DNA from 3 places in the Metabacillus sp. YM-086 genome. Region 3 is predicted to be linked to each of the others. Evidence: riboswitches for the same ligand, from Rfam matches in the RefSeq annotation. Region 3 holds a riboswitch; each other region holds the start of a gene.
What was found. A riboswitch is a leader RNA that binds a small molecule or an ion and turns the genes downstream of it on or off. The one in region 3 is predicted to bind cyclic di-GMP.
Positions count from the first base shown of each region.

Region 1 (2,183 bases), on a different contig from region 3:
ATATTCAAGACATTATGATCAATTCAAAAAGTGATCGTGAAATGAAAATTAAAATGGAAAATTTAACATCTATTCTTGATTATGCCCAACACTCACAAGAACAACGAAAAGCGGCTAGTGGTGACAAATAAATTTTTCTGAAAGGTGGCGAAAAGCATGCAACAAGAACAAATTCACAGCTATTTAGAAAGCTTCTTCACAGCCAATTCCTGTGACATCATTGAAAAAGGTCAAGGCTACATGACTGTTCAGCTAACCATTGAAATGGACAAGGAATTAATGAACCGCCCCTTCTACTGGCATTACCTAGAAAAAACAAACGGTGTTCCGAACCCGATGAAGCTCACACTGATCACAGACCAAAATCGTGCTCCAAGTGATCTTAAAGGCGAGGTCATGCACTTCGGTGCCCCCCGCCTTCACCAAATTTTTCGTTCGACAACAAATTTAGGTAGCTATATCCGACTTTTTGAGCAGGTCAAAGAACCAGGTGGAAACATCCCACTACACCCTTGGATTGGTGTTAACATTATAGTTTCCTATCAGTGTGACATGAAAAAAGATCAGCTCTATTCGATTGGATTACATTTGGTAAGTGGGACCTTAGTAGAAAACTTTCAAGAAAAACTTGAGAAATTGGAGCTAACACCGAAGATCCCAGACCTTTGTTTTACCATGACACCGTTAATCAAACCCCAAAGTGGACTTAAACGGATTGAGCAGTTTATTATGCAATCTATTCATGAACAAGATCATTCCTGGGCGGATAAAGCGCGCGAAAGATGGAATGAGGATTTGAAGCTTTTGGATCATTTTTATGAAGATATGGATGAGAAGCCCGATTGTTATGAGGTGGAAAAGGAAGCGTTGAGGGAGCTTTATGAACCGCAGATCAATATTTCGGTTCAGAATGGTGGGATTTTTTATTTGACTCCGCAGGGGATATTTAAATAGTATTACGAAATGACAATCGGTACCGATTGTCATTTTTTTGTAAAATGTTCGACAAAAATTCAATTTTAGACACGACTTCTTATATTAATAATTTGTTAACAAAAACCCCTTAACATACTAAAAACCCCCCTAAACAGACAACAAATCAGGACTAATTACCCGTTTAATATTACAGTAAAATTAAAAAAACCATCAATTAAAGAAATTTTTCCTTATCGACACCATTCTGCACACTTTCTAAAAATTCCCTTTTATAATAAGAATAGTTAATAAGACAGACATTTTTCAAGGACTTTTGCAACGTTAGGTCAGTCATTCAGTGACAATATAATCAGTTCAAAGGCAAACCTATTGAAAAATAGGGACGCAAAGTCACAGATCTTCAGAATTAAAACTAAGATGGCTGGGCTGCCTGGAATACAGGAGTATTTTAGGAGGATGAGATAGTTGAATAATGAAACGATACACAATCTTATTAAAGACAGACAGCTTGACCACGAATGGGTTGAATTAATTTTAGAAGCATTGGAAATTGGTATTAGTGTAGAAGAAATTAAAGAATTCTTTATTAAGATGGGAAGTCCTGCTGTTTAACTCATTCTTACATAAAATTTTTTTGGAAAACCGTTCTCCATATCAAACAAATCCCTTCTTTATATGTTATAATAGCATTATTAAAGGAAGGTGACTTGACGTGATTGGCCCACGAATTAAAAAATATAGAACCCAAAAAAACCTATCATTATCCGAACTAGCAGAACGAGCAGGAGTTGCAAAATCATATTTAAGTTCGATTGAGCGCAATCTCCAGTCAAATCCTTCTGTTCAGTTTCTGGAAAAGGTGTCATCTGTACTCGGTGTATCGGTAAATACCCTCCTAAATGAACAAAATGAAACGGATCCCGAAGAACTTGACTTAGAATGGACAAAACTTGTTCAAGATGCGATGAAATCCGGTGTGTCTAAAGAACAGTTTAGAGAGTTTTTGGAATTTAATAAGTGGAGACTACAGAACGATAATGATAAATGAGAGCATGGTTGGTGGCTTAGGCTGCTTATTGTGCTTTTTTGTTTTTATGTTGTTATTTATAATGAACATGAATATGCAGATATTTTATAATTTCGTTCATTTTAAAGAAAGTACTTGTCGAAAATTAGGACTTTCCTTTTAGGAATTAGGTATATATAATGTTATTGAGAACAACAAAGTGTATAACGAACTATAACAG
Region 1 is NZ_JBLUOI010000012.1:42,726-44,908, reverse strand. It holds gene ACEWK1_RS07660 (DEAD/DEAH box helicase) at 1-131, shown strand, start outside; gene ACEWK1_RS07655 (YqhG family protein) at 157-954, shown strand; cyclic di-GMP riboswitch class I at 1,286-1,370, shown strand; gene ACEWK1_RS07650 (anti-repressor SinI family protein) at 1,402-1,548, shown strand; gene ACEWK1_RS07645 (helix-turn-helix domain-containing protein) at 1,649-1,984, shown strand.
Region 1: another riboswitch for cyclic di-GMP. It lies ahead of ACEWK1_RS07650 (anti-repressor SinI family protein); the one in region 3 lies ahead of ACEWK1_RS02335 (hypothetical protein).

Region 2 (2,183 bases), on a different contig from region 3:
AATAATTCTGTTTTGCTCTAATCTTGCTGGATTTACAAACTTTTCACGAAAGGCATCACGATTTGGCTTTCCATACACTCGTGAAACAACTCGGTCTAGCTTTTTGATTTCTGCAGAGAGATTGTTATAAAGAATAACTGTCTCATGATTCATGACAAGAGAATCATTGCGTTTTTTAAGCTCTAATCTTTTTGCCTCTACAGATCGTCCAACTTTTAAAGCATCAATATAAGTGGCTGCTTTATCAATTTGTTGTTTCACATTACTAGTTAATCTAGCTTCTAATTGAGTTTTAGCTGTGCTTTTCTTTAAGGAAGAAACAATAGTGACTGCTTTTTGATAATAAGTTTTCGTATCATTATAAAGCTTCATATCTATGTCTCTAATACCATTGTTTCTTTCCACAGACATTTGCCATTTTAATGATCCACCATAGCTTTCTGCTTTCTTCACAGCAAGTTGTGCTTCATTTAACGTTGCTGCACTTGCATTAATAGGGTAAAACGCTACAAATAGGAGAAACATGAAACCAATTGCGCTTCTAAATACCTTCACTCTGTGTTCACCTCGAAATAATAGTTGTAAAAGAAGTATAGTCATTTTTGAAAGCCCTGTCTTTATGAAATTGGAACCATTTCCATGCATGTTCGACATAACGTTCCACAAAACGATTCTCATAGTTAAAAAGGACTATTTTTTACAAGGTAAACATGATAAAATAAATGAAATAATTAAAAAAAATTCACTGAAAAGGCAAAATCATTGAAAAATGATGACGCAAAGCTACAGACCTACGGGGGAGACCTATGGTGGCTGAGTTACCAAAGGAATAACGATTTAGGGTTATTTCCATTTGGGAATAACCTTTTATTTTTGATTAAGTGGGGGATTGCTATGCTAAAGATTGGTCGATTACCTACAACCACACTTTTTGTATTCGCTTTCGTTTTTTTCGCCTGGAAGATCTTTATACATGATCCTTTACTAGAATCTTTAGGACTTACTTTCGTTCAAATCATTGTTGGAATTCTTAGCTTGATTTGGCTCATAAAAGCTTATAAAAGTATGAGTAAGAAAAGTAAATACTTTTGGCTTTTATTAGGAATCGGTGTCATTCTGACAATACTATCAAATACTTTATGGTTTAAGCACCAATTGTTTGAAAGTACAACCTTGTTTCCTGATAACTCTTATTTCATTTGGCTTTTAGCTTATATGTTCTATTTATCGGCCTTGATTTATAAAGTAAGAGAAATTAGTCTTATTGCATCAACTAGCTCCTACATATTTAATATCGTTGTTTTTATGATATCAGCTACAGCCGTTAGTGCACATTATTTAATAAGACCGAATATCTTAAAATCGGAATCTTTTATCATGATTATCACAAATATTGCCTATCCTATTATAAGTTTAAGTATATTATTTGTTATAACGATTCTTTACTATTTAATTCAACAAGTTAAACAAGAAGAGAATGTTTTTTTATATCTTATTATTGGGTTCTTTTTGCAAGTAATAGCTGATTCTTATTACGCATATCAAGCGACGATGGAAACGTATCAGCCTGGAGGTTTGTCGGATTTTCTATGGATGGTGTCAATCTTTTTGATAGGAATTGGAGGCTATTACGCTAAGAATAATAGTGCCGAAACAAGATTGCACATTATGAATCCATTCGATACTAGAGAAAGAATTTTTCCATACTTTAGTGTAATCGTTCTGATTGTTTTAGTTACACATAGTTATGAATGGAAACTAAATCTTCTTAGTTTAGGTTTGGTCATTGTTATGAACTTGATTATAGCTCGCCAACTTAGGGTTTTAACTAAAAATAAAAAGCTTGTGGAAGAGTATAAATTTTTGGCCTATCATGATCCATTAACTGGTTTAAATAATCGAGCTAGCTTTCAAGAGGATTTAAGTGAAAGATTGAATCATGCTACTAATAAAAGCATGGCTGTCTTATTATTAGACCTTGATCGATTTAAAGTAATAAATGATACACTTGGACATTATCGCGGAGATCACGTTTTGATAAAAACAGCAGAACGACTTAGCGACGCTTTAGATGATTCTGCTCAAATTTATAGACTAGGCGGAGACGAGTTTGTCATCGTTGTTTCTGAAGGTTTAGAAGAACAATGTTCAATGATAGCCCATAGGATATTAAATGAATTTAC
Region 2 is NZ_JBLUOI010000045.1:30,268-32,450, forward strand. It holds gene ACEWK1_RS17815 (hypothetical protein) at 1-555, opposite strand, end outside; cyclic di-GMP riboswitch class I at 743-826, shown strand; gene ACEWK1_RS17820 (EAL domain-containing protein) at 895-2,183, shown strand, end outside.
Region 2: another riboswitch for cyclic di-GMP. It lies ahead of ACEWK1_RS17820 (EAL domain-containing protein); the one in region 3 lies ahead of ACEWK1_RS02335 (hypothetical protein).

Region 3 (2,183 bases):
CTGTCCCTCTTTTAATCAATTTAAGATCACTTATACTCTGTTTTAGCTTAAGTTAAGACTCAATATCAGATAAAAACATTTAATCGTTCCTAATATGGTGTATCTTTAAGTTAAACCAAATAGATCGCCAATTCTTCTTCGCTATTCGATCTTCATAAACCTCTACACGTTCTTTAGATTCTAGAAAGAAAGGTGTTGGCTTGACTTCTAAATTTACAACATCATTAATTCCGTGTGGAGCTATTAATTTTATATGGCCTTTTTCATCTAACTTTAAGCCAAGAGATGTAGCTGTTTCTGGAAATTTTGATATCGCATCTACAGAAGATAAATATGGAGGTAAATTACTTTTTAAATGCATTCTTGCTTCGTTCTTTACCGACCAAGGTACATCTGCCATTATGGTTTTTAGTTTTTCCTCAAGCATCTTTTCCTCTACTTCATTTATATTAGTAGAATCAAAGTAGATCACATCAACATCTGGAAGTCTCGTCCTTTCATTAAAATGATGAAGCGTGTCCCATATTTTTGAGCGAATAAATCCAGCACATATCCACCAATCCGGTAAGCCTAACATTCTTACAGATTTTAAGATCTCCATCATCCATTTATCCTGTTGTACAATTGAAATAATTTCTTTTTCATTCATTCTAAAAACCCCTATAAAAATTTGTAAAATTAACTTTGATATCCAAAAAATAATCATGCTATTCGATATTTACATTCGCCATTTTACCAATTAATCCCTTTCTTTTTAACATAAAGCTATGTTAGTAAGATATAGTAAATAAGAAATAATAATTTTGTAGAATTTTGTTGAAATATAGGATAAAAGTCTTTAAAATCCTATATATAGTTGATAAAGGCAAACTTATCGAAAGGTAAGGACGCAAAGCTACGAGTCTAAAGTCTTAAAGACTATGACAGTCGGGTTGCCAATAGTTTATAGATTATATAATGATTGATTGGTAACCCATTTATTAATGGGGGGATTATTATGAAGGATACTGAGATACAAGCTGCAATAAAAAAATTTAATCAATTATTAATGAGGTACCCTGATTCAAAGGAATCATCATTTTATTTCACTAATTTTCTTAAACAATTTCTAAGAGTGAAAAGCACAGCATCAGAAATTTGTTTAGTCTCATTTGTGACAATCATTAAACATGAAAAGCCAGAAGTATTCTATGAAATTCGTAAACGTGGAGAATATGATAATGTCATGAACTTTATCATCCATCTTACTACTGACTACGAGAAGGCTAAAAGTGATTTGAACAAACTAGCCAATGGTTCAAGAGAAATAGTAATTGTCCAATAAGCACTGATATTTTGAAGCATATCGTTATATAAAATACTAAAGTTTTATTTGTATTTTGGCATCTATAACGATTTTTGACGATCATATATTGATAAATTTTAAGGAATGATTAGAATTGAGTAATGAATGGATTAAATTAGTTGAGCAGTTAGAAAAAGAAGGAATCACACCAAAAGACGCAAATCAAATGATCCGCGGATACCAAATGATTAAAATGGTAATGAAAACCGTAAATGACATTGGAGAAGAAGAAGAATAGGATTTTTATCAATTGACGCGATGTAACTAATGAGTACTTTGTTTACATAAAGAAGACGATCATTTATGAAAAATGATCGTTTTTTTATTACGTATACCAAGCATTTTTAGGTCTGTTTTCAGGGAAACCCACTTTTTCTCGATATGCTTTTCTCTCTTCAGTGAAATCAAACCATTGCTTATGGCATTTCGGGTTATTAGCATAGTGAACAACACAGCGAATTTGATCTTCAACACAGCTGTCAGTCCATACAGTTAACTTTTGTTCTTGTTCATCAAAAAGAGCAGCAGGATTTTTATCTTTGATTTCTGTTAATGAAAAAATATTTAATTTATAAACCAATTTTTCAGCTAATTTGTAACCAATAGAGGGTACAGTTTGAAATTCTGCTAAACCTTTTAAAGCTTTAGCTCTTGTGTTCGATATATTCAACATTTGAGCAATTTGTTCTGTATCAAAAGTATATAACTCATTTACACGAACTTTTACTCTTCTAAGCTGGGATTTTTCCTCGTCAGATAGAGGCAATTTAATAGATACTCCCATTATTATCCTCCTATTTTGCAGCCAAACCTTCTTAATTTTTATATAGAGAATTCT
Region 3 is NZ_JBLUOI010000003.1:91,818-94,000, reverse strand. It holds gene ACEWK1_RS02340 (nucleotidyltransferase family protein) at 80-649, opposite strand; cyclic di-GMP riboswitch class I at 855-940, shown strand; gene ACEWK1_RS02335 (hypothetical protein) at 998-1,324, shown strand; gene ACEWK1_RS02330 (hypothetical protein) at 1,440-1,583, shown strand; gene ACEWK1_RS02325 (helix-hairpin-helix domain-containing protein) at 1,671-2,129, opposite strand; gene ACEWK1_RS02320 (DinB family protein) at 2,168-2,183, opposite strand, start outside.